Regions from separate parts of the Xenorhabdus poinarii G6 genome, predicted to be linked through region 2. Evidence: predicted binding sites of a transcription regulator. Region 2 holds the regulator's gene; each other region holds the start of a gene.
The links. Region 2 encodes PurR, which represses purine synthesis genes. Its sites were predicted from a motif close to CANGCAAACGTTTGCNTG; they were not measured.

Region 1: the regulator PurR is predicted to act here: its motif matches at 801-818, upstream of cvpA (colicin V production protein).
Region 3: the regulator PurR is predicted to act here: its motif matches at 7,182-7,199, upstream of XPG1_RS00835 (nucleobase:cation symporter-2 family protein).

What each region holds. Positions count from the first base shown of each region.
Region 1 is NZ_FO704551.1:1,173,748-1,184,569, forward strand. It holds gene dedD (cell division protein DedD) at 1-628, shown strand, start outside; gene XPG1_RS19065 (hypothetical protein) at 642-770, opposite strand; gene cvpA (colicin V production protein) at 873-1,361, shown strand; gene purF (amidophosphoribosyltransferase) at 1,394-2,911, shown strand; gene XPG1_RS05445 (UbiX family flavin prenyltransferase) at 2,957-3,541, shown strand; gene XPG1_RS05450 (TIGR01777 family oxidoreductase) at 3,650-4,564, opposite strand; gene XPG1_RS05455 (glutathione binding-like protein) at 4,712-5,332, opposite strand; gene yfcD (NUDIX hydrolase YfcD) at 5,565-6,089, shown strand; gene XPG1_RS05465 (aspartate aminotransferase family protein) at 6,754-7,965, shown strand; gene astA (arginine N-succinyltransferase) at 7,993-9,021, shown strand; gene astD (succinylglutamate-semialdehyde dehydrogenase) at 9,081-10,559, shown strand; gene astB (N-succinylarginine dihydrolase) at 10,610-10,822, shown strand, end outside.
Region 2 is NZ_FO704551.1:1,536,082-1,546,903, forward strand. It holds gene punC (purine nucleoside transporter PunC) at 1-650, opposite strand, end outside; gene punR (DNA-binding transcriptional activator PunR) at 774-1,682, shown strand; gene purR (HTH-type transcriptional repressor PurR) at 1,686-2,711, opposite strand; gene sodB (superoxide dismutase [Fe]) at 3,283-3,861, opposite strand; gene XPG1_RS07140 (Grx4 family monothiol glutaredoxin) at 4,223-4,603, shown strand; gene rnt (ribonuclease T) at 4,709-5,368, opposite strand; gene gloA (lactoylglutathione lyase) at 5,531-5,938, opposite strand; gene XPG1_RS17490 (DUF1289 domain-containing protein) at 6,209-6,433, shown strand; gene slyA (transcriptional regulator SlyA) at 7,128-7,565, shown strand; gene XPG1_RS07160 (outer membrane lipoprotein) at 7,646-8,119, opposite strand; gene anmK (anhydro-N-acetylmuramic acid kinase) at 8,457-9,566, shown strand; gene pdxH (pyridoxamine 5'-phosphate oxidase) at 9,599-10,252, shown strand; gene tyrS (tyrosine--tRNA ligase) at 10,458-10,822, shown strand, end outside.
Region 3 is NZ_FO704551.1:198,596-209,417, forward strand. It holds gene typA (ribosome-dependent GTPase TypA) at 1-1,211, shown strand, start outside; gene yihX (glucose-1-phosphatase) at 1,464-2,081, shown strand; gene dtd (D-aminoacyl-tRNA deacylase) at 2,288-2,725, shown strand; gene fabY (fatty acid biosynthesis protein FabY) at 2,897-3,814, shown strand; gene XPG1_RS00830 (AsmA family protein) at 3,804-5,603, opposite strand; gene XPG1_RS00835 (nucleobase:cation symporter-2 family protein) at 5,743-7,128, opposite strand; gene gltS (sodium/glutamate symporter) at 7,372-8,586, shown strand; gene recG (ATP-dependent DNA helicase RecG) at 8,698-10,779, opposite strand; gene spoT (bifunctional GTP diphosphokinase/guanosine-3',5'-bis pyrophosphate 3'-pyrophosphohydrolase) at 10,784-10,822, opposite strand, start outside.

The DNA of each region.
Region 1 (10,822 bases), 360 kb from region 2:
GCCGGTCATTTTTGATGGTGATAAGAAATATAATGAAAGTCAATTTGCTGCTATTCCTTTGATGCCAACAGCGGGCGATGAAGAGGAGGTGGATTCGATTCCATCATTAATCCAAAACATGCCGTCGACCCCCACGGAAGGGGCGGGGGAAGCAGTGAAGGAATTAGAAACGCAAGGGCCGGATGATTATGTGTTATCCGAATCCTTGTTTTCAGAATTAGAGCCGACAGTCGAACCTTCAGCCACGGAAGCCCCTAAGACAGCGGTAAAAGCGGAATTACCTTCTCAGCAAAAAGTGGAAACGCAGCCATTGCCTAAAGCTGAACCACCGACCAAAGCGGCAAGCCAGGCAGAAGCCAAATCGACATCAACAGCGCAGGCACCTCAGGCAAGTGCCTATGTTGTACAACTTGGTGCATTAAAAAATGCCGATAAAGTTGAAGAGATCGTGGCAAGGCTGCGTCTTTCTGGGCATCAGGTGTATACCGTTCCGGCTTCTCCGGTACAGGGGCAATTAACGCGGATCTATGTTGGGCCGAATGCATCAAAGCAGGCACTGACAGCCACCTTATCCGAATTAAAAGAAATGACCGGGTTACACGGGCAAATCAAAAACTACCAGCCATAATCAGATTGGCGCTTCACGTGATCACACCAGAAGCGCTATCATGGAGTTTAATAAGGGTTAAATATGGCAGGTGATTTTCCAGTGTGGAAACAGCAGTTAAAAATTGCCCCATCACCGCGAATACCGTTTGTTTCTTTGCCAAAAATTATTTTCATGAGCGTGATAAATCTACTACGCAAACGTTTTCGTTTTCTGTTAGAATGCGCCCGACCTGAATGTCGGGTGCCTGTTTTTGGATAAAAATATGGTCTGGATTGATTATACGATTATTGCCATCATTGGTTTCTCAGCATTGGTTAGTTTGATTCGTGGTTTTGTTCGTGAAGCGCTCTCCCTGATAACGTGGGGCGGTGCTTTCTTTGTTGCAAGTCACTTCTATACTTATCTGGCGGTATATTTTACCCGTCTTGAAGATGAGCTGGTGCGTAATGGAGCAGCGATTGCTATTTTATTCATTGCAACACTGATTGTTGGCGCGGTCGTGAACTATGTGATTGGTTCACTGGTTCAGCGAACAGGACTGTCGGGTACTGATCGGGTTTTGGGGGTCTGTTTTGGCGCCTTACGCGGTGTCTTGATTGTGTCAGCGCTTCTGTTTGTTGCAGACTCTTTCACACCACTACCCAAAAGTCAGGATTGGCAACAATCACAATTGATCCCACAATTCAGTCAAATCATCAGGTGGTTTTTTGACTACCTGCAAAGTGCGTCGAGTTTCCTGCCGGAGAGATAGATCTCTCCGCTTAGCTGATGAGGAAAGGCTATATGTGCGGTATTGTCGGTATCGTCGGTTTTACACCGGTTAACCAGTCGATTTATGATGCATTAACGGTGCTTCAGCACCGTGGACAGGATGCGGCAGGCATTGCAACTATTGATGGTAACAACGACTTTCGTTTACGTAAGGCTAATGGGTTAGTCAAAGATGTGTTTGAAACACGGCACATGTTACGTTTACAGGGAACGATAGGGATTGGGCATGTCCGTTATCCTACGGCGGGCAGTTCCAGTGCGTCAGAAGCACAACCCTTTTATGTCAATTCTCCTTTTGGTATCACGTTGGCACATAACGGCAATCTGACAAACGCACATGAATTGAAAAAAATGCTGTTTGAAAATGCCCGTCGCCATGTCAATACCACCTCAGATTCTGAGATCCTGCTGAATATTTTTGCCAATGAATTAACGCAATTTCCCCATTTTCCATTGTCGCCTGATGATATTTTCTCGGCAGTTGCAAAAATGCACAAAAAAATTCGGGGTGCTTATGCGTGTGTTGCCATGATCATTGGGCATGGATTGGTGGCTTTTCGTGACCCACATGGCATTCGTCCTTTGGTATTGGGAAAGAAAACACGGGAAGATGGCCGTAGTGAATACATGGTGGCCTCAGAAAGCGTGGCACTGGACACATTGGGGTTCGAATTCCTGCGGGATGTGGCTTCCGGTGAGGCTATTTATATTACTGAAAACGGGCAATTGTTTACCCGCCAGTGTGCAGAAAATCCGTCATTGACACCGTGTTTATTCGAATTTGTTTATTTCGCCCGCCCGGATTCTTTTATCGACAAAGTGTCAGTTTACAATGCCCGATTACGGATGGGGAAAGCATTGGGGGAGAAGATTGCCCGCGAGTGGGAAGATTTGCATATTGATGTGGTGATTCCCATACCGGAAACATCTTGTGACATCGCATTGGAAATCGCGCACATTTTGGATAAACCCTATCGTCAGGGATTTGTCAAAAACCGCTATGTCGGACGCACGTTTATCATGCCTGGTCAGCAGGAGCGGCGTAAATCGGTTCGTCGCAAACTAAACGCCAATCGTGCCGAATTCCGGGGTAAAAATGTTTTGCTGGTGGATGATTCCATTGTCCGTGGCACCACGTCTGAACAGATTGTTGAATTAGCGCGTGAAGCGGGTGCTAAGAAAGTTTACTTTGCCTCGGCTGCCCCGGAAGTTCGCTTCCCGAATGTTTATGGTATTGATATGCCGAATGCGAATGAACTCATTGCTCATGGCCGGGAAGTGGATGAAATTCGTCAGCTCATTGGTGCGGATGCGCTGATATACCAAAACCTCTCTGATCTGGTTCGGGTGGTACGGGAAGAAAACCCGGATATTGAGACATTCGAATGTTCCGTATTTGATGGCATCTATGTGACGAAAGATATTGACCAGACTTATCTCGATTATCTGGAAAACTTACGCAAAGATGATGCCATGAAAGTTCGTGGACAGAGCGAAATCGAGGGTCTGGAAATATATAATGAAGGATAATATTGTTATTATCATTCAGTTATCGCCAGAATCTCAGAGGAAAACATGAAAAAATTGATTGTCGGGCTGACCGGGGCAAGTGGTGCGATTTATGGTGTCAGATTACTGCAAGTTTTGCAGTCAGTAGAAGGCATTGAAACGCATTTGGTGATCAGTCAATCAGCGCGGCAAACATTGGCACTGGAAACGGACTCTACGCTGCGAGATGTCCAGGCGTTGGCGGATGTCGTGTATGATAATCGTGATATTGCTGCATCCATCTCCTCGGGGTCGTTTAAGACCTTGGGTATGGTGATTTTACCTTGTTCCATCAAGACCTTATCAGGTATCGTGCACAGTTACACGGAAGGTTTACTGACCCGTGCCGCAGATGTTGTTCTGAAAGAGAAGCGTAAATTGGTGTTGGGGGTGAGAGAAACCCCCTTGCATTTGGGACATCTCAGGCTAATGATGCAGGCTGCGGAAATTGGGGCGGTGATCATGCCTCCGGTTCCCGCATTTTATCATCGTCCTGAACACATTCAGGATATCATTGACCAAACGGTTAATCGTGTGCTGGATCAATTTGATATTGATTTGCCCGAAGATCTGTTTAACCGTTGGCAGGGCGCTAAATCCATTGAGGTATAGCTCCCGAAGAAAGAAAATGCTGTTGTGATCAATCACAACAGCATCGTGTTAATACCGTCAACCGAGCCGGATACCACGACATCTCATCAAGTGGGCGGAAAGCGCAATTTAACCAAGATTTTCTTTCGCCTTGATGGCATCTTGCAAGGCTTCTTCGAGTTGAAAATAACGAAAACCAAATCCGGCTTCTTCCAGTTTTTTCGGAATAGCCTGTTGACCCCCTAAAACTAATTCTGCCGCTTCTCCCATCATGATTTTTAAGACAAATTTAGGAATGCGTATAAACGCAGGGCGGTGCAATACTTTCGCCAGTGCCGCAGTGAACTGCTCATTATGCACCGGATAAGGGGATGTCATGTTAAAAGGACCGTGTAGCTCAGGTGATACCAATAGGTAATAGATACCATTGACGATGTCATCAATATGTATCCAAGGCATATACTGTTTGCCGTGACCGATTACTCCCCCTAACCCTAACCGAAACAGTGGCAGCATTTTTTTCAGTGCGCCCCCTTCTGGCGCCAGCACAATCCCGGTACGTAACACACAGACACGCGTTTTGTCACTTTGGGCCTGTAAAGCCAGTTGCTCCCAACGTTCACAAAGCTGATGGGCAAATTCATTATGCGGGGGATCATGTTCGGTAACGACGGATTGCCCCTGATCGCCATAATAGCCAACGGCTGAGCCGGAGATAAAGACGGATGGCGGAGATTCACTGGCTTTAATGAGCCTGCTTAATTGTTCAGTGAGTTGCCAGCGGCTTTGACAAAGTATCTCTTTTTGTTTTGGTGTCCATCGCTTATTGACAATCGGTTCACCGGCAAGATTGATAACCGCATCAAATCTGTTGAGATTTTGCTGGATATTCAGGGTTGTCCAACATTCAACGCGATCAGAAAACAGAGAATAGACCTTTTGTGGTGAACGACTCAAAATGGTGATGGAATGGGAAAGGGAGAGCAATTGGCAGACTAAACGATGGCCAATTAACCCTGTTCCTCCTGTGATGAAGATATGCATAGCCATCCCCCGTGAAATAGATAATCGTCGATTGACTATAACAAGAGATGGTTTCAGTAGCAGCGAGATATGCTGTTATCTGTTATCAGCATCAAGTTTTGTGGTGAAAAATGTTGTCATTAACTGAATTTTTCACATCTGTCTTAATTAGCCCTGTTTGTAGGCCGCTTTTGTCGCAGGACGCTGACCAATGTTATCCAACCATTTTTCTACCGCAGGATAATCCGGCAAATGGATTTGTTGCTGTTCATGGCATTTTGCCCATGGATAGGTGGCGATATCGGCGATACTGTACTCATCCCCGCCGAGATACGCGGTTTTTTCCAGTTGGGTATTGAGCACCCGATATAACCGTTTGGATTCTTCCACATAGCGTTTCATGGCATAAGGCACGACTTCGGGCGCGTAGAGATTGAAGTGATGGTTTTGACCAAGCATCGGACCAAAGCCAGCCACTTGCCAAAATAACCATTGCAACTGTTCAGTACGTTCACGTAAATCTTTGCTTAATAGCTGGCCTGTTTTATTGGCCAGATACAGTAAAATAGCGCCTGATTCGAAGAGAGAAACAGCCTCTCCTCCGTCGGCAGGTTGATGATCGACAATGGCCGGGATCTTGTTATTGGGTGAAATAGCCAGGAAATCAGGTTTGAACTGTTCTCCCGTGCTGATATTGATGGGATGGATCGTGTAAGGAAGCCCCGTCTCTTCGAGAAAGAGGGTTATTTTATAACCGTTTGGCGTTGGGGCATAGTATAGATCTATCATATTACCTCCCATGATAATCATTCATTGTCATTATTTGTTGTAATAACTCATTGAAAAATTTGGCCGCATTACATTAGCATTATTTGTCGGTAAAATGTGACGAATTTTTATATCAGTATGGATGGACTTATTTTCGTCAATTATGGTAACACTGATTGGTTGTCAACCGCCTTCATTACCAGGGCATCACAGCAAAAACGGGCATGTAACTCATTGAGAAAAGGTTTTTAGGATGATGCAAGAAAAATCAGCAAATAGGGAATGGATTGACATCGTCAATGAAGACAATCAAGTGATTGCGCAGTCAACTCGTCAGCAGATGAGAGCGCAGAACTTAAGGCATCGTGCAACTTATATTGTCGTGCATGATGGTATGGGAAAAATTCTGGTTCAGCGTCGTACAGACACAAAAGACATTTATCCAGGCAAATTGGATGCAACGGCGGGCGGCGTCGTGATGACAGGGGAAGTTTTACTGGATTCTGCTCGTCGGGAAGCCGAAGAGGAATTGGGGATTGCCGGTATTCCTTTTGCTGAGCATGGTCTTTTTTATTATGAAGAAGACCATTGCCGCATATGGGGCGGGTTGTTCAGTTGTGTGAGCCATGGTCCTTTTGCCTTGCAGGAAGAGGAAGTCAGCGCCGTTTATTGGCTAACGCCGGAAGAAATCACCGCTCGTTGTGATGAGTTTACTCAGGATTCGTTAAAAGCGTTATCCTTGTGGTTAGCACGTAATAAACAAACGGGACAGCCTTAATCGATTGATGGGGTAGGATTCCCTAATTGATTATCCACTCTCCTATCTTTAGCGCTTAGCCTCTTATCTGTTGCATCAGATATCCCCGCCGGAAGGCCGCCGGGAATATCTGGTGCAACAGAGAGTGTAAGGCACAGGTTAAGGCTCGTATAAACGGTGTCTCTCTGAGAGAACAGATGTCGGCAGAAGCCGGGATTTGAGACTCATCTGCTTTGATTTTTCATCGTATTGTTGATGTCTAGAGTAGAAACGGCTAATTGTAAACATATTTTTCGGATCATGAGTACTATTCACAAGCATATTTGTGAATAATTATTAAACGACAATAACTCATTTCGGTTAATTTCTATTACATACCTCGTTTTGTTTATTTTTTTATGCATGAATGGTGCATAAATTGAAAATAAGTGCATTTTTTAAATTGTGAAAAACATCATAAAGTAAATTTATTGTGATTTTATTGTATTGACTTTGTTAAAGCTCAAGGGGATTATGAGGTTAATTACTAATCAAAATGGATGAAGAAAATCGGATAGGTATGTCATTGACAATATCTCTAAATAAGGCATTGATTATTTAAATGGCGCTATTCATGCAAAATTAAATTCAATAATATATCAATTTACTTTTATTTTTTCGTTTTAATGAATTTAAGGAAAAACAAATGTCGAACACTATTCAACGCAATTGGTTTGATCAGTATATGGTGCCTTGCTTTTCACCAGCAAATTTTATCCCGGTTGTCGCTAAAGGTTCACGTGTCTGGGATCAGGATAGTAAAGAATATATTGATTTTGCGGGTGGAATTGCTGTTAATGCATTAGGTCATGCCAATGATGAATTAAAGAATGTGTTAAATTTTCAAATGGAAAACCTCTGGCATATTGGTAATGGCTATACAAATGAACCGGTTTTAAAATTAGCTAAATCGCTGGTTGAAAATACATTTGCTGATAAGGTTTTTTTCTGTAATTCCGGTGCGGAAGCAAATGAGGCCGCATTGAAAATTGCCAGAAAATATGCCCTCGATAAATATGGCAATCATAAGAACGAAATTATCTCGTTTGAGAATTCTTTTCACGGTAGAACATTATTTACTGTGACGGTGGGCGGGCAACCGAAATATTCCCAGGACTTTGCTCCCTTGCCGCAACAAGTAACTCACTTGCCCTTCAACGATATCGATGCGATTAAGGCTCATATATCAGAAAAAACCTGCGCTGTCATCGTTGAGCCGGTCATTGGCGAGGGTGGCGTGATCCCTGCTGACCCCGCATTTTTGCAAGCGCTGCGGGCGTTATGTGATCAGCATCAGGCACTACTGATTTTTGATGAAATTCAGACGGGGATGGGGCGGACCGGGTATCTGTATGCCTACGAAGAAACGGGGATCGAACCCGATATTTTGACCAGTGCTAAAGGGCTTGGCGGCGGCTTCCCGATTGGTGCCATGCTGGTTAAGCAGGCGATAGCCGAGGTTTTCCAGCCGGGAACGCATGGGTCAACGTTTGGCGGAAATCCACTGGCGGCGGCTGTTGCCGGTAAAGTGATCGAACTGGTGAATCAGCCAGCGTTTCTGGCGGGAGTGAAAGAACGTCATCATGAATTTATGAGACGGATGTCCGAGTTGAATCAACGTTATCAGGTATTCAGTGAATTGCGGGGAAAAGGGTTATTGCTGGGGGCTGAATTAGAGAAAAAATATCAGGGAAAAGCGAAAACGCTGGCCAATTTTGCGGCGGAAGAGGGATTGATTGCCTTGATCGCCGGTCCCAATGTGTTACGTTTTGCGCCCGCATTAAATATCGAGCCGCAGGATATCAACGACGGTTTCCTTCGCCTTGAAAACGCCCTCAAGCGATTTGTCCAGGAATAATCAAGCCAGTTTGAGGTGACTATCATGATGCTATTTAGATCCGTTCAATATGAAGATTTAGGGGATATCCTCAGTCTTTCGTCCCGTGCTGGTGTTGGCCTGACCACATTACCCAACAATCAGGAATATCTGGCAGCACGGATTTCACGCAGCATTGATTCATTCAACGATGTCAGAGGACGAGCACAACAAGGATTTTTATTTACCCTGGAAGACACGGAAGAGCATCGTGTGGTTGGCGTCAGTGCGCTGGAATTGGCTGTTGGGCTGGAGGAACCCTTTTACAATTTCCGCGTACTGAAATCAGTGAGAGCCTCCCGCGAATTGGGCGTTTACAACACATTTGAAACGTTGATTGTCGGGCAGGATTATACCGGATGCAGTGAATTGTGTACGTTGTTCCTTAGCCCTGATTATCAGGGGGGAGGAAATGGTGTGTTTCTTTCCCGAAGCCGGTTTATGTTTATCTCGGCATTCCGGCATCTGTTCCCAAAAACGATTTTCGCCGAAATGCGTGGGATTGTGAACAAACAGGGTGAATCCCCGTTTTGGAATGCGCTGGGACAACATTTTTTCAATGTTTCTTTTGAAAAAGCCGATTATTTAACCGGCATTGGCACCAAAAATTTTATTGCAGAACTGATGCCAACTTACCCGATCTATGTCCCTCTATTACCAGAAAATGCACGTCAGGTTATCGGCCAGGTGCATGAAGATACCGTACCTGCCCGCCTGATTTTAGAAAAAGAGGGGTTCGCGTATCACGATGCGGTCGATATTTTTGATGCCGGCGCCATCCTGGATGTGGAAATTGACCATGTCCGTACGGTTAAAGCCAGCCGGCTTGTCCATGCCAAAAAAATGGCAGATCTTCAGCGACCGAAGAGTGGCACACCTTATATTGTTGCAAATCTGAATTTTCGGGAGTTCAGAGCCTTACTCCTGAATGTCTCCCATTGTGTGGAGGGGGATGAGCTGTATCTTACCTGCGCAGAGCTGGACGCGCTTCATGTGCAGGATGGCGATCCAGTCCGCTTTGTTCCCCTTTTCTCTTAAGTGTTTTCACCATGAAATGTTTTCACCATGAAATATCTTCACCATTAAGGGTTTTCATCATGAATCATCAAGCAAATTATATTGGCGGTGAATGGACGGCAGGGCAAGGATTGACTGTCACCAAATATGCCCCTGTTGATCAACAGGTGCTATGGCAGGCAAATAGTGCATCAGCCAGTCAGGTGGACGAAGCTTGTCAGTCGGCTCGTCAGGCATTTCCAGCGTGGTCTGGACTGGCAGTTGAAAAACGTATTGCGATTATTCAAACCTTTGCTGAGCGATTAAAACAGGAACAAGAAAATATCGCGCGGGTGATCAGTGAAGAGACCAGTAAGCCGCTGTGGGAAACACGGACAGAAGTCCAGGCCATGATGGGTAAAATCGCCATTTCCATTGAAGCATGGGAACAGCGAACCGGGTATGCCGAAATGGCGATGCCTGATGGTAAGGCAATATTGCAGCACCGCCCTCATGGTGTCCTGGCTATTTTCGGCCCTTATAATTTTCCGGGGCATTTACCCAATGGGCACATTGTTCCTGCATTGATTGCTGGCAATACCTTGGTATTTAAGCCCAGTGAATTGACCCCGAAAACAGCCGAAAAAACCGTTGAGTTATGGATTGATGCCGGGTTGCCGTCAGGGGTTCTGAATCTGGTTCAAGGCGGTAAGGAGACGGGGGCTGCCCTGCTGGATAACCGTGACATTGATGGTGTGCTGTTTACCGGTAGTGCGGCAACCGGCTTTCATTTCCATCGTGTACTGGCCGGCCAGCCAGAAAAAATGCTGGCGTTGGAAATGGGGGGAAACAACGCCCTGATTGTGGATGATTATGATGATATTGAGGCGGCCGTTTATACCATTATCCAATCTGCTTTTATCTCCGCAGGACAGCGTTGTACCTGCGCTCGCCGATTGCTGGTGAAGCATGGGGAGAAGGGCGATGCGATCATTCAACGGTTGTTGGCTGTCGCCGGTCAGATTATCCCTGCCCGTTGGGATGCGGAACCACAGCCGTTTATCGGTGGTGTCATTTCTCTGGCGGCGGCGGAAAATTTGCTGGCAGCTCAGTCTAACTTACTGGCTCTAGGCGGCATGGCTTTACTCACGTTAACGCAACCCGATCCACAGTCCACGTTGATGACACCCGGCATCATTGATATGACCCAGGTCAGCAACATTCCTGATGAAGAATATTTTGGCCCTTTGCTGACGATAAGACGTTATGCCACGTTCGATGACGCGATTGCCATGGCGAATGACACCCGGTTTGGGCTGGCGTGTGGATTAATCTCGCCTGATAGCGCCCTATTCCAGCAATTATTGCAGCAAGCCAGGGCGGGGATTGTCAACTGGAATAAGCCATTGACGGGGGCATCCAGCAAAGCCCCATTTGGTGGAATTGGCGCTTCGGGCAATCATCGTCCCAGTGCTTATTATGCCGCAGATTATTGTGCCTGGCCGATGGCATCTCTGACAGCGGATAATCTGAGCCTGCCAGAAACATTGACGCCGGGGCTGAATTTCTTCCGATCTTAATTTCTTTTAATCGTAATTTATGACTAATAAACAGGGTATCAGGAGTGATTATGTCGGGAATTGAAGCAAATTTTGATGGACTGGTGGGCATGACTCACCATTATGCCGGGCTGTCCGTGGGTAATAAGGCGTCTATGATTCATCAGGGGCAAGAATCCAATCCCCGTAAAGCCGCTCTCCAGGGATTGATGAAAATGAAGGCATTGTCAGAGATGGGATTGGTGCAGGGTGTACTTCCTCCTCAGCCGCGTCCTGATCTCCCG
Region 2 (10,822 bases):
TAGATCAAGACATTTCCGCTGAAAACCGGGGAAGCGAGTAACGTAAAGAAAGAAACTGTTTTGGTCTCAGTTCTGGATTCAATATTCGTATGCTTACTCGTCAGGAAAAATGTCGGTATCAGCAGTAACAGTGTCACGATCATTAAAACAAAGAAAATGATCCTCCAGCCGCTGTGGGTCAATAACCAGGCTCCCAATAAAGGGGCAAGGGCCGGAGAAAGAGCAACCAGAGGCATGATCATGGCAAAAACACGTTTGGTCTGTTCTGCATCATATCTATCGACGACCAGTGCCTGCCAGGTAACCGCCGCAGAACAAACCCCAACCGCTTGCATAAATCTCAAGATAAGCAACTGAATAGGATCAGTAATCCACAGCATAGCTAAACAACTAATGGAAAACAGAGAGAGTCCGATAATAAGAACAGGCTTTCGACCTAAGCGGTCAGACAATTGCCCCCATAAAAGCTGGGCAAAAGCAAACCCGGCCAGAAAAATGCTGAGACTTGCACTAATGGCATTTGTTGATGTCCCCAATTCTTCTTTCATTGCATCAAAAGCGGGCAGATACATATCGATGGCCAGGTAACCGAGCATACTCAGACCTGCGAGATAAAACATGAATGGAATAGCGTTTTTATGTGTATTCATTGTATTAACAACTTGATGTGGTCGTTGATAAAAAAATATTCAGCTTATTTTATATGGCATGATTTTTACTTGTGAAACGGTAATATTTGCATCATGTCGTGAAAAAATTTGAAAGGAAAATATATGTGGTCTGAATACTCTCTGGAAGTTATTAATGCTGTTGCCAGAACAGGAAGTTTCAGTGCGGCTGCATCAGAACTTCACCGCGTGCCTTCTGCTGTGAGTTATACGGTAAAGCAGCTTGAAGAATGGTTGGCAGTATCACTGTTTGAACGTCGTCACCGGGATGTTGAACTCACGGAAGCAGGGGCTATTTTTATCAAAGAAGCTCGTTCTGTTATCAAAAAAATGAATCACACCCGACATCAGTGCCAACAAGTTGCCAATGGCTGGCGGGGGCAATTCAGTATTGCGGTTGATCAGGTTGTCAAACCAGAGCGGACGCTTCGGCTAATTTTGGATTTCTACCGCCATTTCCCAGATATTGAATTATTCATCTATCCTGAAGTGTTTAATGGGGTATGGGATGCGTTGGTTGATGAACGCGTGGATGTTGCTATAGGGGCAACTCGAGCCTCTCCTGTCGGGGAACGCTATAGCTTCAGGGATATGGGATTCATGCCATGGCTGTGCGTTGTCAGCCCCGGCCATGAATTGGCGGCAATATCCGGAAAATTGAATGATGATCAAATGCGGCCTTATCCCAGTTTATGCCTTGAGGATACTTCGCGCAGCTTGCCTAAACGTAATACATGGGCTTTAGATAATCAACGGAGGTTGATTGTTCCGGATTGGGATGCAGGGCTGAGTTGCCTCATGGATGGACTGTGTGTAGGAATGGTTCCCAAGCATCGGGCGTTACCGCTGATCCGTAAGGGCAAGCTGACGACACTCGAACTTGAACAACCATTGCCTGATAGTCCATGCTGCTTGACATGGTTGCAAAAAAGCCATTCTCCGGCATTAAGCTGGTTACTCGATTACCTGGGGGATAGCAATACGCTGAATGCTGAATGGCTGCAAGAAAGTTAACTGTCAGCGGCGATAATCGATAAAAGGTCCATCCGCCACCGAGCGTCGTTCAACGAGGCGTGGATGGACTTCGATAGTTTGTGCATCCTCACGTTTATTGACGATTCTGTCCAATAACATCGAAAATGCCATTTGCCCTAAACGTTCTTTGGGTTGATGAATGGTTGTTAATGCTGGCGTGAAATAGCGGGCATTACGAATATTGTCGTAACCGATAATTGAAATGTCTTGCGGAACGCGCAATCCTAACTCATCGGCAGCACAAATTGCGCCCATTGCCATCACGTCGCCGCCACAGAAAACGGCGGTTGGGCGATGTTTCTGATTAAGGATCTTATACATGGCCTGATAACCGGATTCAGGTTCAAAATCACCTTGAACAATCCACTCATCTCGAATAGCAATGTTGGCCTCTTTCAATGCCTTGAGAAAACCGTGGTGGCGTCCCCCTCCGGTATTCCTGGCTAACGGTCCGGAAATGGAGGCAATTTCACGGTGGCCACGTTCAATAAGATAACGGCCAGCCAGGTAACCACCGTGAAAGGCGTTATCAATAATTGCATCGGTGAAATCCCCTTTGGACTCTCCCCAATCCATAACCACCATCGGAATATTACGATAGTCTTCTAGCATACCTAAAAGTTGTTCAGGGTATTCTGAACACATGACCAGCAAACCATCGACGCGCTTTTGTGCCAGCATTGCGAGATAGGCTTTTTGTTTATCAAGGTTGTTATGAGAATTACATAAAATCAGTGTATAGCCTTTGCTATAGCAGCTATTTTCAACCGATTCTATGATCTCAGCAAAATAAGGTGCCTCACTGGATGTGGCCAGTAACCCGATCGATTTGGTGTGGTTGACTTTTAAACTACGGGCAACAGCACTGGGCGAATAATTCAGTTCCTTAATAGCCGCCCAAACAGCAGCTTTGGTATCTTCGGCGACGAAACGGGTTTTATTGATAACATGGGATACGGTTGTGGTTGAAACACCAGCGTGTTTGGCCACATCTTTGATCGTTGCCATGATAAAAAGAACTCCTGACCTTATGGTCTAAATTTGTACACCCTTTATCTTTCAAATTTCCGTTTGGTTGACTGCATTAGCTAGCATTCCCCTGTAACTTGAAATTTATCAGGTATAGATATTTGTTAATCAATTGCCAACATATTTATATATAGGGTGATGGTTGGCAATAAGTTAGCGATGAACCGTGAATTTTGTCTGATCTAGCTCAAAAGTGGAAGTAATAATCGATGCTATAAAGAGTATGAATGAAATATTGCAGTCTGCTTTTTAGGTAAAACGGTGAATGACCACTTAAAATTTAGGGTGTTAGGGGGTCTTAATTTTATACAGAGGATATTCTATGAGTACAGATCTGAAGTTGGGATTGTTGGCGGCCGGTAGCGCATTAATCATGATTGTGTTTCTGGGAAGCCTCTGCCTGATTTGATCAAAGATCTAAAAGACGAATTTGTCACGCTCATTATTTTAATGATCTGTGACTTTAAGGGCGGTCTTTCAGTATGCGTTACTCAGTAAATGAAAGAAAACCGCCCTTGTTATTTCAAACTGGCGTGAACACTAAGCTTAATTAAGCTAAGTTTTCTTCAACAAATTTCCAGTTAACCAATGCCCAGAAGTGCTCCAGATATTGAGGCCGTGCATTCCGGTAATCGATGTAATATGCGTGCTCCCAGACATCAACGGTCAGCACAGGTTTATCATTACTCGTCAATGGGGTTGCGGCATTAGATGTGTTAACGATAGCCAAAGTGCCATCCGTTTTTTTGACTAACCAAGTCCAACCAGAACCAAAGTTTTTCAGAGCGGCATCAGTGAACTGCTGTTTAAACTCGGCAAAAGAACCAAAAGCATGATTGATAGCATCTGCCACTTTCCCACTTGGTTCGCCGCCACCATTTGGTGATAGACTATGCCAGTAGAAAGTGTGGTTCCAAATTTGCGCAGCATTATTGAAGATACCACCTTCGGATGTCTTGATGATCTCTTCCAGGGATTTCCCGGCAAATTCAGTCTCTTTAATCAGGTTATTCAGGTTGACAACATAAGCGTTGTGATGTTTGCCGTGGTGATATTCCAGAGTCTCTACAGAAATGTGTGGTTCCAGGGCATCTTTGGCATAAGGTAATGCGGGTAATTCAAAAGACATTGCATGCTCCTTTTTAATCTTGGGTTTTTGGCTCAGCAAACCATGACTGATAAACGAGCAATCATGAGCCGGGCAAATTTAGACTTATTATCGTATTTTTATTTGATCATTATCTTAACAACTTTTCGACTAAATAACAGGAGAAAAGATGTCACTACGTGACGAACTGACGCAGAACTGAGCTGTAACATCGATTGAATACAGTCAGTTGGCATGAAAATATCCAAGTCATTTGTCGCAGATCATGGCAAAAATTTGCCGTGTGAAGTTCACGGTAGAAAAATTAGCGTGGAAAATGGTATTCTGAATCAATCTTTATCTGATGCTGATAAATAACGCTTGCAGTTTTAAGGAAGCAAAAATGACAAATATTAATATGAATACTAATACGGTTACTGATACAACAGTTGCGGCAGTCATCGAAAAAATTGAACGCCAGATCAGAGAAAACCCCATTCTACTGTATATGAAAGGTTCTCCTAAACTACCAAGTTGCGGTTTCTCGGCCCAGGCAGTGCAGGTTTTATCTGCTTGTGGTGAGCGTTTTGCTTATGTGGATATCCTGCAAAACCCAGATATCCGTGCTCAATTGCCTAAGTATGCAAATTGGCCGACTTTTCCTCAGCTTTGGATGGATGGTGAATTGGTCGGTGGGTGTGACATTCTTGTTGAAATGTATCAGCGCGGTGAATTACAAACGCTGATCAAAGAGACGGCGGATAAATATCGTGAGCAAGAATAAAAAGCAATCATTCATTTGAATGATGAAAACCTGCCATAGCCCCATCCTTTTTACAGGGATGGGGCTTATTGCTGGTATGACATTAATTGATATGAGATTTGCTTTTTAAGCTTCGCCACTGGCTGGTTCTGTGGAAGGGAGTGGCCACCCGCCTAACCGTTTCCAGCGATTGACGAGTTCGCAGAAAAGTAAAGCTGTTCGATCAGTATCATAAAGGGCACTATGTGCCTGATTGCTGTCAAACGGAATTTCGGCGGTGATGCAGGCTTTGGCTAGGATGGTCTGACCAAGAACCAATCCACTGAGTGCAGCCGTATCAAAAGTCGCGAACGGATGGAATGGATTGCGTTTTAAACTGGCACGTTCAGTCGCCGCCATGACAAAATTATGATCAAAATTAGCATTATGGGCGACCATAATGGCGCGGTGGCAATTCGCACTTTTCATCCCATTACGGATCATTTTGAAAATAGCATGCAAGGCCGTGTATTCACTGACGGCACCCCGCAAAGGATTGGTGGGATCAATGCCAGTGAACGCGAGAGCAGCAGGATCAAGGTTAGCGCCTTCAAAAGGCTCAATATGGAAATGCAGTGTATCAGCAGGGGATAACCAACCTTTATCGTCCATTTTTAACGTAATTGCCGCAATTTCAAGTAAAGCGTCAGTCCGCGCATTAAAACCGGCGGTTTCGACATCAATGACAACGGGATAGTAGCCACGAAAGCGCCCACTTAACATATTTAGATCGTTTTGATTAGCCATCTGATTTTCTTCAGGATTCTGTTTTCATTCTAGAATAGCGGGTATTATGGCAAAATTTGCCATGTCTTGCAGAAGTAATGCGGATAATAAAGGGCAATGATCGATGCCCTTGTGTTTTTGTATGAATAACGTCTGGCTATAATTTGGTCTCTGTTTCCAGCGTTAGTGGCCTAATGCCTGGCTGGCGCTGGCATTTTCGATAAGTTCAATCTTATAGCCATCCGGATCTTCAACGAAAGCAATGACCGTTGTTCCCCCTTTAACCGGCCCTGCTTCGCGGATGACATTGCCTCCGGCAAGTCTGATTCGTTCACACGTCGCTGCAACATCATCAACGCCTAAAGCGATATGCCCGAATGCCGTGCCCATTTCGTAGTTTTCAACGCCCCAATTGTAGGTGAGTTCAATTACTGCGCCTTGACTTTCATCGCTATACCCAACAAACGCAAGGGAATACTTATACTCTGGATTTTCACTGGTGCGAAGTAGACGCATACCCATTATTTGCGTATAAAAATCGATCGAACGCTGCATGTTGCCAACACGGATCATCGTATGGAGTAAACGCATGATTACCTCTTGATCTTTATCGTTTGATGGAGACGCATCGCTTTCATTGAAAAGCGTTGCTCACATCTCTGCCTATGTCGGTTAACTATAACGTGTATAGATAAAATAATTCAAATTGCCCGTTTATTGATTAAATGCTGCCAGTGTTGTTATTTGGTTAATTGATGTTATTATTTTGTTTTGAAATTTAATGAGGTAGGTTTATACTGGTTAACAAAATAAATAGTTTCATATAGAAATAATAGGGCAATCTGAGGGCAGGAGGATGAGATGGCTGAACAATTAGAACTCTTTGCTATTCCAAATCCTTGTCGGGGAATTTGTGAATCGGATCCCCGTGGTTTTTGCCGAGGATGTTATCGCAGCAGGGAAGAGCGGTTTACGTGGATGACATTATCCAACAGTGAAAAAAGAAAAATATTGCGCTTATGTCATCTGAGATACCTAAGAATGTTGAGAGAAAACGGTATTGATAGAAATATTATTTCAAAATAAACCGGTCTATTTTAATTTTATGCTGAATTGATCAAAAAGACGCCGATTATATGAATTCCATTTGAGAGTGGTCGTAAAAGCAAAAAATATGACCAATAACAGATGGTGCATCATTTGTTTTTTTATCTCTTTTATTTGGCATAGGTCATATTAAGATGTTGTTTCAATGAGCTGGTGGAATGATTCCAGTAAAAATTTCTTATCAAACAATAAGTGATTGAACAATAAAGAAACTGTTTTGTTATCTTATTGTTTTTTATATTATTTATTCTAATATTATCAATTTTTGTAAGAGAAAAATGATATTAATGTAAAAATATATAGATTAGTGTTTGGATGGCGGTTATTCTTAGAGAACTTTCACCGTGTGAATATGTATATATTTTGAGAGCTTGTGCTTTTTTGTTGATATTTTAACTTACAATAGTTTAGTTTTGTGATTATTTTATACGGTTTATCTCTTGGGTGGATTAATGCGCAATTTTATTCGATGCGCCGTACAACTTCGCTCTTTAGAGCAACGAAGATGCCAACATTGAGTAATAAGCCAACGCGACACTAATTAGGTTATTAGTGAGATTTCTGACTTTACTAATGTAAGCATGGTATAAGGCGCGTATCCATTATTCATATGAATAAACTGATTGAATAATTCATTGATGTTATATGAGTCTCTAATTATAAGGAGGGGTAATTGGAATTGACATTGGGATCCGATTTGGCACGTTTAGTCCGTGTCTGGCGCGCTTTAATTGATCATCGTTTGAAACCGTTGAAATTAACTCAGACACATTGGGTGACTCTATACAATATTAGTCAGCTACCACCAGAGCAATCACAGATACAGCTAGCGAAAGCGATTGGTATTGAACAACCTTCTTTGGTGAGAACGCTTGATCAATTAGAAGAAAAGAAACTGATTACACGTCATACATGTGCTAATGATCGACGCGCAAAAAGAATCAAATTAACCGGAGAATCGGAGACGTTTATCAAAGAAGTGGATAGTGTTATTGATTTAACAAGGAAAGAAATTTTGGAAGGAATTACTCATGATGAGTTAATTTTGCTTGCTTCCGTAATAAAGAAAATTGAAAAAAATATTAACCAATTACATAAACAAGTCATATAAAAATTAGGCGATAAAAAAATCGCGGCCCAGATGTTGGGACTGGTCAGCCGCGATTTTTATCTTGGTATTATTTGCGTATCTTAGATTGGTGAAACAGTGAGAGACTCTCCACTGTTTGCAATCTTGATGCGTTGTCCTCTGCTGAAGACAGTGTTGTCCAATTTTTGGACTACAACGATGTTTTTTCCACTGTCCGTACGAATACTTAATTCAATCCCTTTCGCCTGGTCCATCGCCCCTTCGATTTTTTGACCCGTCAAACCACCGGCAATCGCACCCGCAGCTGTGGCGAGTTTTTGACCCGATCCGCCACCAACCGTATTCCCTAATAGCCCACCTAAAACAGCCCCGCCAATGAGACCCAGGACATTCGGGTCCCCGGCTTGTCTGCCTTTAATCGTGATGGGACGTACAGAGATAATGGTGCCATAGGTGACATCCTGAGCCTGTTTGGCCTGGTCAATAGAATAAGTATCACTAGAAAGTGCACCCATATCCGCACAACCGGACAAAGTGGTCACTACAACTGCACCAACCAGGAAACGTTTAAACATAGTTACTCCTAATTTTAAGACCTGATAGGGAACTTGATAATAAACCTATCATCAAGCATTCAGCTACTATTGTTAGCAGCGAATACGATTTATTGTTAACAGCAGAACTGATAACTTTGCCAGCCACTAATGATACCTATCCACCTATAAAATAAATGCTCATAATGAATGCTGAAAAAAATAATTCCTGAACAAAAGTTTAGCATGTTTTGTGAAGAGCTTTCCAAAACTCAGATTTTGTCACTGATAATAATCATTACACATATCGGGTTCGAATAAATGTGTTTTATAGTTCATGTTTGATTAAATGTAATCCATTATTAATAGAGGAATGTTTATGCATTCAGGACGTTATATTGGTGTGATGTCGGGCACCAGCATGGATGGGGTTGATGTTGTGTTGGCAGAGATTAGAGATAAAACAGTGACTCAACAACTGAGTTACTGTCATCCCTTCCCACAAGAGCTTAAGCAAAAATTGCTTTCTATATGTCAAGGTCAACAGACAACGTTATCCATAGTCGGGCGACTTGACCATGAACTTGGCACGCTTTTTGCGGAGGCTGTTCAGGGATTGTTGAATAAAGCTGCGTTGACAGCCAGTGCGATTACAGCAATCGGATGTCATGGGCAGACGGTATGGCATGAGCCGGACGGTGAGAAACCGTTTACGATGCAAATCGGTGATAATAATCGTGTAGCGGCATTGACTGATATTACAACAGTGGGTGATTTTAGACGGCGTGACATGGCTTATGGTGGTCAGGGTGCGCCTTTGGTGCCGGCATTCCATATGGCGGTATTGGGGCATCCGACGGAAAGGCGCATTATTTTAAACATGGGTGGAATCGCAAATATCTCGGCGCTTCTGCCTGATTCAGCCGTTAAAGGGTATGACACCGGTCCGGGGAATATGCTGATGGATGCCTGGACATGGCGGCATAAGCAGTTACCTTACGACAAAGATGCACGCTGGGCCAGTCAAGGGACTGTCAACGAATCTTTACTCCAAAAAATGCTTTCTGATCCCTATTTCGCACGTACTGCACCGAAGAGTACAGGACGTGAATACTTTAATATGGCATGGTTGGAAAAACAGTTAGCTGAATTTTCTGACATTGCTCCTGTGGATGTTCAAGCAACACTGGCTGAACTCACGGCAGCGAGCATTGCTCAGCAAGTTATCCTCAGTGGCGGATGTGATCGGCTGCTGGTATGTGGTGGTGGAGCCAGGAACCCATTGGTGATGCATCGGCTATCCGCTTTATTACTGGGAACTGAAGTCGCGCCGACGGATAAATATGGTTTGAGTGGTGATGATATGGAAGCGTTGGCATTTGCTTGGTTGGCATTCCGCACAATGTCCGGGTTGTCGGGTAATTTACCCTCCGTAACCGGTGCGGATAGAGAAACGATTTTAGGGGCAATTTATCCGATTGTCAGATAATGGATTACACATTAGGAAATTGAGGGTGAGAAATGTCAGAAAATAATGAAACAACTATTGCTGAACTTCGTCGCGAATATGTGCGTGGCGGGTTGAGGCGAAAAGATCTTACTGAAGAACCCATTGCGCTGTTTGAACGTTGGTTAAAACAGGTTTGTGAAGCGAAACTCAGCGATCCAACCGCAATGTGTATTGCGACAGTCGATGAGCACGGGCAACCTTATCAGCGCATTGTTTTGTTAAAACATTTTGATACCCATAATTTGGTATTTTATACCAATCTTGGCAGTCGTAAGGCAAAACATCTGGCTCAGAATAACCGGATTAGTCTCCATTTCCCGTGGTATCAGTTAGAACGGCAAGTCAGCTTTCTTGGTAAAGCTGAACGCCTGTCTCCGCTTGAGGTTATGAAGTATTTTCATAGTCGCCCAAGAGATAGCCAAATTGCGGCCTGGGCTTCTCAACAATCTTCAAAGATTTCTGCCAGAAGTATTTTGGAGGGGAAATTTTTGGAATTGAAACAGAAGTTTCAGAATGGTGAGATTCCTCTTCCGAGTTTCTGGGGCGGGTTCAAGGTCGAATTTGATTCAGTCGAATTCTGGCAGGGTGGGGCTAATCGTCTTCATGATCGCTTTTTGTATCGGCGCGAAGGGGATAAATGGCATGTTGACCGATTGGCGCCTTAATAATAAAGCTGTGATTTGTAAGGTAATAGGGAGATTCCCATTTTTAACACTAGCACTTATATGACGGGCGTTTTATGCTATAGCACTTGATTTATAACGAGATACTTATCCCCCCTGATGGATGTCAAATTGTAGCGTATTCCACAAAGGTGCAATTTTGTACAGGGGGTTGATAGGTGAAGAATACAAACCGATGGAGACATTAATGTCTAGCAATAACCTGATTAAACAACTGCAAGAGCGGGGCCTTGTTGCCCAGGTAACGTATGAAGCGGCGTTAGTGGAGAGGCTGGCGCAAGGTCCGATCTCTCTCTATTGCGGCTTTGATCCTACCGCTGACAGCTTGCATTTGGGCCATCTGGTTCCTTTGCTGTGTTTAAAACGATTTCAACTTGCTGGGCATAAACCGATTGCATTGGTTGGTGGCGCGACGGGTTTGATTGGCGATCCTAGTTTTAAAGCGACTGAACGCAAATTAAACACAGAAGAAACTGTCAAAGAGTGGGTTGAGAAGATCCGCAACCAGGTTTCTCCCTTCCTGAGTTTTGCAGGTGAAAATGGTGCAGAATT
Region 3 (10,822 bases), 1.3 Mb from region 2:
CATTCCAGATGCAAATTTCACAGCTGGATTACAACAACTATGTGGGTGTGATTGGTATTGGTCGTATCAAACGCGGTACGGTAAAACCAAACCAGAACATTACTATTATCGATAGCGAAGGCAAAACCCGTAACGGTAAAGTCGGTAAAGTCTTCAGCCACCTGGGACTGGATCGTATCGAGTCAGATAAAGCAGAAGCCGGCGATATCATCGCAATTACGGGTCTGGGTGATTTGAACATCTCCGATACCCTGTGTGAAGTTAATGCGGTTGAAGCATTGCCAGCACTGGCCGTTGATGAACCAACCGTCAGTATGTACTTCTGTGTTAATACCTCTCCATTCTGTGGCCGTGAAGGTAAATACGTCACTTCCCGCCAGATCCTTGATCGCCTGAAAAAAGAGCTGGTTCATAACGTTGCATTACGTGTTGAAGAAACTGAAGATCCAGACGCATTCCGTGTATCTGGTCGTGGTGAGCTGCACTTGTCTGTTCTGATTGAGAACATGCGTCGTGAAGGTTTCGAACTGGGGGTTTCCCGTCCAAAAGTGATTTTCCGCGAAATTGATGGCCGCAAACAAGAGCCATTTGAGCAGGTCACTTTGGATATCGAAGAGCAGCATCAGGGTGATGTGATGCAGGCTCTGGGTGAGCGTAAAGGTGATATGCGTGACATGCTGCCAGATGGCAAAGGCCGCGTTCGTCTGGATTACGTTATTCCAAGCCGTGGTTTGATTGGCTTCCGTACTGAATTTATGACCATGACTTCCGGTACGGGTCTGCTGTATGCAACATTCAGCCACTATGATGACATCCGTCCGGGTGAGATTGGTCGCCGTCAGAATGGGGTATTGATTTCCAACGGTCAGGGCAAAGCGGTTGCTTATGCACTGTATAGTTTGCAGGAACGCGGTAAATTGTTCCTCGGTCACGGTACTGAAGTGTATGAAGGCCAGATCATCGGTATTCACTCACGTTCGAACGACCTGACAGTGAACTGTCTGACGGGTAAAAAACTGACTAACGTGCGTGCGTCAGGAACGGATGAAGCAACAACCCTGTCCCCACATATTAAGAAAACCCTGGAGCAGGCTCTGGAGTTTATCGATGATGATGAATTGGTCGAAGTGACGCCACAGTCAATTCGCCTGCGTAAACGTCATCTGACTGAAAATGATCGTCGTCGCGCAAATCGTAACAAAGAAATTTAATTTCTGCGTGATGTTTTACCTGATGGCAGATTGATGTTGACGAGCTTAGGGTACTTCGGTGCCCTGAGTTTTTTTATGCGATCCCTGCCGTAATTTTATTATCCCGCCTTGAATTTCTGTTAGAACAGTCAGTTATACATTCAACAATAGATCATCAGTAACGTGATCCGCTTATTTTTTGTCTTCTCCTCCTTTTTTCTTCACAAAATTATGATAAAAGTACTAAATAGTGCGCGTTAGTCAGGAGGGGTTATGCTGTATATTTTCGATATGGGTAACGTGATTATTGATATTGATTTTAAAAGAGCGCTCGCCGTTTGGAGTAATCTGAGTGGGACACCGCTGGCAATGCTGACCGCGAAATTTTCATTAGGGGATACTTTTGAAAAACATGAGTGCGGGCAAATCAGTGATGCTGAATTTGTAGAAAGAATGTGTGATGAAATGGATGTTTCACTCAGTTTTGAGCAATTTGCGGAAGGCTGGCATGCAATATTTATTGATGTCAGGAAAGACGTGATTGATTTAATGAACCAGTTGCGTGCCCAAGGGCATCGTGTGGTTATTTTGTCAAATACGAACCGTCTGCATTTTGAGTATTGGTCAGTGCATTATCCTGTAATTGCAGCATCCGCAGATTGTCTTTATTTATCTCAAGCATTGGGAATGCGTAAACCGGATCCTGATATTTTTAAATATGTGCTTGCAGCAGAAGGTGTCACTGCGGATCAGTCCATATTCTTTGATGATATTTTAGAACACGTTGAAGCAGCGAAAAAATCAGGTATCCATGCAATTCATGTGGCTGACCGACGTGTCATCCCGGATTATTTTAAGACACATGATTTCTCAATTCCCTCAAAAAATTAACGCATTTCCTTGCCGGGATTTCAGCCGTGGGCAAGGGAAGCCGTTTTGTGGTTGCTGCATAATTTATCGCTATTGATACCTCCGGTAGATTTCAATTGTAGCCAGCAGAACAACATCATATACATGGATTTCGTATCTGTGATTTTCTATCTGATACAGATAGTTAAACCGAATACCGATGACTAAACAGATAACAGGCAAGAAAAATGATCGCATTGATTCAGCGGGTAACACAGGCAAAGGTAGTTGTTGAAGGTGAGACGATTGGCGAAATTGGGCAAGGGCTGCTGGTGTTACTGGGGGTTGAAAAAGACGACACGCCGCAGAAAGCGCAGCGTTTATGCGACAAGGTGATGGGATATCGGGTATTTAGTGATGAACTGGGAAAAATGAACCTGAATGTTCAGCAGGCCGAAGGGAGCTTGTTGGTTGTCTCCCAATTTACATTGGCGGCGGATACACAGAAAGGCTTAAGACCCGGCTTTTCTGGTGGTGCTGAACCGCAAAAAGCCGATGAACTTTATCGCTATTTTGTTGAACAGTGCCGTAAAACAGGTGTAAAAACAGACATGGGAAAATTTGCAGCCGATATGAAGGTCAGTTTAACCAATGACGGGCCAGTGACGTTCTGGTTGCAAGTATGAGCGGGATGAAAGATGACAACGACGTGATTGTTCATCATAAGACCGCCTTTCAGTACGATACCGTTAAGACCATGCTTTTAACATAATGCATTGAAAAAAATAAAATAAACCATAGCGTGCTGCATACGTTTCCCTGACGACACAATCACGACAAGAGAAGGGGCTGTATTTATGTACCATCTGAGAGTACCTCAAACAGAACAAGAGCTGGAAACCTATTACCAATTTCGTTGGGAGATGTTGCGTAAGCCGCTCCATCAGCCCATTGGATCAGAAAAGGATGGTTACGATTCGATGGCTCATCATCAAATGGTGGTGGATGAATATGGTAAGCCGCTTGCTGTTGGGCGTTTATATATCAATGCGGACAATGAAGGCGCTATCCGTTTTCTGGCTGTCCATCACAATGTGCAGCGAAAAGGATTGGGAACACTGATTGCGATGGCACTGGAGTCTGTCGCCCGGCAGGAAGGTGTGAAACGCATTGTTTGTAGCGCACGGGAAGAAGCCGTTAATTTCTTCGACAAATTGGGTTTTCAAAATCGGGGATTGATCAATGGGGCGAAAACGTCACAGATTAATCATTATCTCATGTTTAAACCGATCATGAGCCTTGATGATATCTTGCACCGCCCTGATTGGTGCGCAGAGTTGCAACAAGCCTGGTATAAGCAAATTCCGTTAAGTGAAAAGATGGGGCTGCGGATCGTCCAATATACCGGGCAACGTTTTATCACCACGATGCCAGAAGCAGGAAACCAGAATCCCCACCAGACGATTTTCGCCGGTAGTTTATTTTCTCAGGCCACATTAACGGCATGGGGATTGATTTGGTTGTTGCTACAGGAGCGCCAATTGGGGGGGGATATCATTTTGGTCGATGCCAATATTCGTTATCGGCAGCCGATTACCGGGCGTCCCAGTGCAACGGCAGATTTTAATAACATGAGCGGCGATCTTGCCCGTCTTGCCCGTGGCAACAAAGCGCGGGTAAAAGTGGAAGTGCAGGTCAGCGGTGAACACGGCGTAGGTAGCGTGTTCACCGGTACTTATATTGTCCTGCCTCCCGAGCGTTTTGCTACAACCTGATTTTGGCGCAGGTTTGCTTCTCTCCGGTTTGATGTTCCTCGGTGTGAGGGGCTGTTGTTGCGTGATGAGCTTCAGGGTTATCGACGGAAGAAGGTGTGGTTGGAATACAGCGACTCGTTGAGATCAAGCCTTGCTCAATAGATTGTGATTCTTTTTCTGATGATGTGTTTTCTGCCACTAATGTGCCGTTAATGGTTTCTTTCACATTGTCAGCAGAGAGATCCCCCGTAATGGCGAGTGAAAAATTGCCCTCTCCCTGCATATTGAGTGGCACCCAACCCCATTGTGGCAAGATCCTGAAATCCGCATTCATCCCTTTGAAACTAAGATGAAAAGGCATTTGAGTGGTGTGCTGTTCAATGGTGCCTGTCGCTTGCAGTAGCCCTTCACCGGTAAAGCTATTCAATTTATTAATGCTGATTTTGTTATCCATGGCATGGAGTTGCAGATAAGGGCGGGCGACTTCGATTTTGTTAAATGTCCCTGCGGCCGCTTGCAGAGAAGCCTGGCCATGCCATAATCCCCATTGGCCATTTTTTAAGATATCCATATTGTCAATGTGCGCAGTCAGGGTTGTGAGCTGGAACGGGAAATCAGGATTGGTATCAATCAGTAGCGTATTATTGATATTAATATCATGAAGTTTTAGACCTGAAATCCATTCCGGCGCCGGTTGTTTGATCGCATTGAGCCATGTGGACGGCAGCACATAAAGTAGACCCGTCACAGAGCTGTTTTTAAGGGTCAGCAGCCGATTTTTACGATCCCATTCAGACTGGATATTGAACAAGCCTTTTTGATAATGGGTGGTCAGGTTATCAATAGCGAAAATGTCCCCTGAAAAACGGAATTTTCCAAGCGTGTCGCTGAACAGTTCATTGTCCAGCGTCATGTTCATCACATTGAAGTCAATCAATCCATCGTTGGTCTCCCAGCTGCCATTGACCAATCCCAGATTTTTCATGGTGCTGCTCAGATAATCGACAGACCAGTTTTGTCCTTGCAGCTTGGCATTGGTGATGTTGAGATCGTTGACATATGTTGCCGGAAGCTGGCTGATTTTTTTCTTTAACTCGCTTAGCGTCATCGGCGTTTGCCAGCGAATGTCACTGATCAGAAGATTATTCCAATGCCAGCTATTGTCGGGTCGTTGTTGCCCATTACCCGACAGGAAGCCGCGCAAAAATGTTGCGCCGAAAGAGTCGATAGTGAGTGTTTGATTCTGATAATGGCCCTGTATTACCAAATTTTCAACCGGGATACCGTTGAAACGGAATGTACTGGCGCTGAATTGATATTTTCCATGCCCAAACACGTTACCCACATCAGGAGACCAGGGCGTCATTCCACCCGTGATATTTTCTCCCTGAATGTGCGTATTGGCATTATCTAGCTGAACGTTCATCTGGTTCAGTTGCAGAATATCCGCCTGTAAGGGGAAAGGAAATGAGGCGCCGGACAATGTCACCGCGCCTTGTTGCAATGTCAGCCGGTGGAGGTTGTTGAGAGACAGTAAATGCGGCCATTTGAAATCGAGAGAAATGGTTTCGGCGGTGAGAGAGAAAGGCCCCTGTGTGTCACGAATATCAACATGATTAACGATTAAGGTCGCCGGTTGTAACCAGCTATGGCTGATGCTGTCGATGCTGACTTGATAATGCCCTTGTTTGTTGAGCCATTGGCTTAACTGTTTGGCTCCCCAATGCGTCTGAATAACCGCATAGATAACGATGATTGCTAAAACCAGCAATAATAGAAGAGCAACAAACGATTTCCCTAACCACCTCATTATTTCACCTCAGCTTAACCTTCCAATAGAAACTCTTTTATGCCGTAAAACGGGTTGTCACTCAATAGGTGATTCAGATAAAACATGATTTATCCCTCCTGCGGATAACGCCGGAGGGAAAATGCAGATAAAATAAAGGTTATTTTTCCTGAGGGAAAATCAGGTTGAGTAGAATAGCCGTCAGTCCCCCTGCGGCAATGCCTGAAGAGAGTAAATTTTTCACCCAATCAGGGGCAAACTGCAAAATCAGCGGTTGTTGAGAGACGCCTAACCCAACGGCCAGAGACAGTGCGATAATCATAATAGAACGGCGATTAAGTGGCTCACGGGAAACGATTCTGACGCCAGAGGCCGCGATGGTGCCAAACATCACAATCGTTGCGCCTCCCAGAACGGGTTCGGGAATATGCTGAACAAAACCCGCTACGGCGGGGAACAATCCTAATATCATCAACATCGAAGCAATAATATAACCCACATAGCGGCTGGCAACGCCAGTAAGCTGGATCACACCATTGTTCTGACCAAAACAAGAATTCGGAAACGTGTTGAACACCGCGGAAACCATGGAGTTGAGACCGTTTGCCAGCACGCCACCCTTGAGACGTTTCATATAGAGAGGGCCGCTGACAGGCTGCCCGGAGACATCCGACGTTGCTGTAATATCGCCAATTGTTTCCAGCGAGGTCACCATAAAAATTAGAATAAGTGGGATTAACAGATGCCAATCAAAAGACAGTCCATAATAAAATGGGGATGGAATCGACATGATTGGCCTCTCTTCTTTGGGGGCTGAGAGGGGTAGCATATCCATGTACCAGGCCACTAGATAACCGACTGCCATGGCAATCACCAGGGAGGCGATGCGCAGATAAGGGTTATTTTGGCGATTGAGCAACACGATCACACCAAGAACAATCCCCGCTAACAGTAAGTTTTCGGGGGCGCCGAATGTACCGTTCTGAATAGCAGAATAACCGCCGCCTATTGACGTTAATCCAACTTGAATTAACGACAAGCCAATAATCATCACCACGATCCCGGAGACTAAAGGGGTAATAATCCGTCTTGCTAAATGCAGTACACGTGAGAGTAGCACTTCTGTCGTTGAAGCGAGCATCAGCGTGCCGAATAAGGTTGCCATCATGGTTGGAATATCAGCTCCCCCATTTTTCAATGCCAGCCCCCCCATGATAAGTGGAGCGACAAAATTAAAACTGGTGCCCTGAATTGAAAGCAAGCCTGAGCCAATTGGCCCCCAGGAGCGAATTTGAATCAGTGATGCTAAGCCAGAGGCAAACAGGGACATACTGATAATACGTTGAGTATCTTGTTCAGGCAGTCCTAACGCCTGACAAATCAACATCGCTGGCGTAATGACGGCCACAAACATGGCCAGTAAATGTTGGCAAGCCGCAAATATGGCATGTGGTAGTGGGGGTTTTGCTTCCAGTTGATAGATAAGTTCATTGTCTGATGGATGAGGCACATCGAATGAATCGGATTCACGGGGTAAATTGACCATGTTGTGAAATTCCAGATGGACAAAAAAGAGCGATTTTAATGATCTGCACAATTAAAGCAATCGTTTGCGTTGAATTTTCATAATAGAACAGAACTTTATTGAGTCACATTTTTAAACGTTTTAACTTGTGTTTATGAGCGAATTTCTTTCTAATCCAACCCTTACCTGCTCTTGGCGTTCTTATAGGATGATTATAACGTCACATTGACTTTACATAATTTTAACAATATATGAGGTACATGAATGTATCATCTGGATATTTATGGCACGCTTGTTGCTGCCACACTGGTTTTGTTACTAGGAAGAAAGCTCGTAAAATCAGTCCCATTCCTTAAAAAATATACGATCCCTGAGCCGGTCGCAGGTGGATTACTCGTTGCTTTCGTTTTATTGGCGATGAAACAATCCATGGGTTGGGAAGTCAGTTTTGACTTATCCCTCCAGGTACCCCTCATGTTAATGTTCTTTGCCACAATTGGCCTGAACGCTAACCTTGCCAGCCTGAAAGCAGGCGGAAAATTTTTGGTTATTTTTGTTTTCGTGGTGGTTGGCCTGTTATTGGTACAAAACACCGTGGGTATCGCATTGGCGAAAATGCTTGGCCTTGACCCGTTGATGGGATTGCTGGCAGGTTCCATTACCCTTTCGGGTGGACATGGAACCGGAGCGGCCTGGGGCAAAGTATTTGCAGAGCGTTATGGCTTTGAAAATGCGACAGAGGTAGCGATGGCATGTGCGACATTCGGCCTGGTATTGGGTGGGCTGATTGGCGGCCCGGTTGCCCGGTTACTGGTAAAAAATACCCAAACACCCGGATTGGAAGTCGAAGAAAATGAGATCCCAACAGCATTTGAGAAGCCTTATACTGGCCGGCTTATCACGCCATTAGTGATGCTGGAAACCATTGCCATGATCTCCATTTGTTTGTTGGTGGGACGTTTTATTGAGAATCAGCTAGAAGGCACGAGTTTTGAATTACCAACCTTTGTCTGTGTTCTGTTTGTGGGTGTGATTCTCAGTAATGGGCTGTCCTTCCTGGGTTTTTATCGGGTATTTGACAGAGCGGTTTCGGTTTTGGGGAACGTCAGTTTGTCGTTGTTCCTGGCTATGGCATTGATGAGCCTGAAATTGTGGCAGTTGGCTTCCCTTGCGCTGCCTATGTTAATCATCCTTACCGTGCAGACGGTGGTGATGGCTTTATATGCTATTTTTGTCACTTACCGCATTATGGGCAAAAATTTTGATGCCGCCGTCTTGTCAGCCGGTCACTGTGGTTTTGGCCTGGGAGCAACGCCAACGGCTATCGCTAATATGCAAGCGATTACTGACCGTTTTGGGCCATCGCATGTGGCATTCTTACTCGTGCCAATGGTGGGCGCGTTCTTTATTGATATCGTGAATGCGGCTGTCATCAAATTGTATTTGTTGCTGCCCATATTTCCAACGATAGCTGGTTAGCGAATTCATAACTAACTTGTTGATCTATTGACGATATGCCGCTGACATGTTCAGCGGCATTTTTTATTTATCCTGACGGTTTTTTCCACCTGATTATTTGGAGGTTGGCGTTTACGCATGACTATATTGGGCACTATCCGGCAACCAGCGTTCAATTAATGCCTTGGCATGTTCAGGATAGTGCTGGTGGAGATAGCGCGCAATACGCTGAACGTCGGGCAGCATATTTTGATCTCGTAATAAATCCGCGATCCTGAATTCGGCATTACCCGTTTGGCGGGTACCCAATAATTCGCCCGGCCCGCGGATCTCCAAATCTTTTTGAGCAATGACAAAACCATCATGACTGTCCCGTAATACTTGCAGGCGAATTCTGGCTGTATTGGTCAGTGGAGTTTTATAGAGCAGGACACAGTGTGAGGCCGTGGCACCACGACCGACACGGCCACGAAGCTGATGTAACTGAGCCAATCCGAGGCGTTCAGGGTTGTCGATAATCATCAGGCTGGCATTGGGCACATCAACCCCGACTTCGATCACCGTAGTGGCAACCAACAGTTGGAGTTCACCTTGCTTGAAGGCCGCCATGATGGCCTGTTTTTCGGCTGATTTCATTCGTCCATGCACCAAGCCAATTTTTAGCTCAGGTAATGCCAGTACCAGTTCTTCATGGGTCACTTGAGCTGCCTGCGCTTCCAAAACTTCAGAATCTTCTATCAAAGTACAAACCCAGTAAGCCTGACGCCCTTCATCCAAACAGGCGTTTTTGATGCGTTGGATAATGTCATTGCGGCGGGTATCAGGGATAGCAACGGTTGTAACAGGTGTTCGCCCTGGTGGTAATTCATCAATAATAGAGGTATCCAGATCGGCATAGGCGGTCATTGCCAATGTACGCGGAATCGGCGTTGCGGTCATGATCAATTGGTGGGGATGGAAGCCTTGTTCGCGCCCCTTCTCCCACAAGGCGAGGCGTTGATGTACACCGAATCGGTGTTGCTCATCAATGATAACCAGCGCCAATCCGGCGAACTTGACCTGATCCTGAAACATGGCATGAGTGCCCACCACCATGTTCACCTGGCCACTTGCTATCGCTTCTTGCTGCGCTTGACGCGCTTTACCTTTTTGTTTACCGGCCAACCAGCCAACTTGAATACCGAGTGGCTCAAGCCATTGACGGAAGGTATTGGCATGTTGTTCTGCCAGCAGTTCGGTGGGCGCCATCAATGCCACTTGCTTACCGTGAACAATGGCACGGACAGCTGCCAGTGCTGCCACCAATGTTTTCCCCGAACCGACATCCCCTTGTATCAGGCGCATCATGGGAACATTTTTTTCTAAATCATGTTCTATTTCTGCAACGACACGGGCTTGGGCACCTGTTGGGGAGAAGGGTAACTGGCTCAGGAATTGCTGTTTTAGTGAATCATCGGCTGTAAGTGGTTGGGCGTGAAAACGTTGTGCTCCGGCTCTGACCGCCAGCATACTCAAATGATGTGCCAACAACTCTTCCAAAATTAACCTGCGTTGGGCAGGATGTCGGCCATTTTCCAGCTCAGTCAGAGAAATATCCGGGGGGGGATAATGTAATATGTGCAGCGCGTTGGGCAGGCTGATGAGATTCCGGCTGAACTCTGCCGGCAGTAACTCATTAATGGCGCAAGTGTCCAATATTTCCAGTGCTTGTTCGATGAGCTTTCGCAGCGTGGTTTGGCGCACACCGTCGGTCGTGGGATAGATGGGGGTTAATGTTTCTTGTAGTTGAACCGAATCAGCGTGCTGCTGGACTTTATATTCTGGATGAATGATCTCTGGCCCTTGATTTCCGCGCCGGATTTCACCATAGGCAACAATGTGTTTTCCATCAGCCAGGTTATTTTTCATGGCAGCTGTAAAATTGAAAAAACGCAGAGTCAATATGCCAGTACCATCGCTGATTTGGCAGGTCATGATGCGCCGCCGCCCAAAAATCACATGAGTGCGCAATACCTGACCTGTTACCGTGGCATAAATACCGGGCTGTAATTCATTAATGGAATACAGACGGGTTTGATCCTCATAGCGGAGAGGTAAGTGCAAAAGTAAATCTTGTAGATTGACCAACCCTAATTTGGCAAGTTTGGTGACCTGACTGGTTCCAACACCACGCAGAGTGGTTAAGGGGATGGCATCAAGTAGTTGGCCTTTCATGTGATCAGTTTCGGTTGCGGCTGACTCGCATCACATCTGGCAT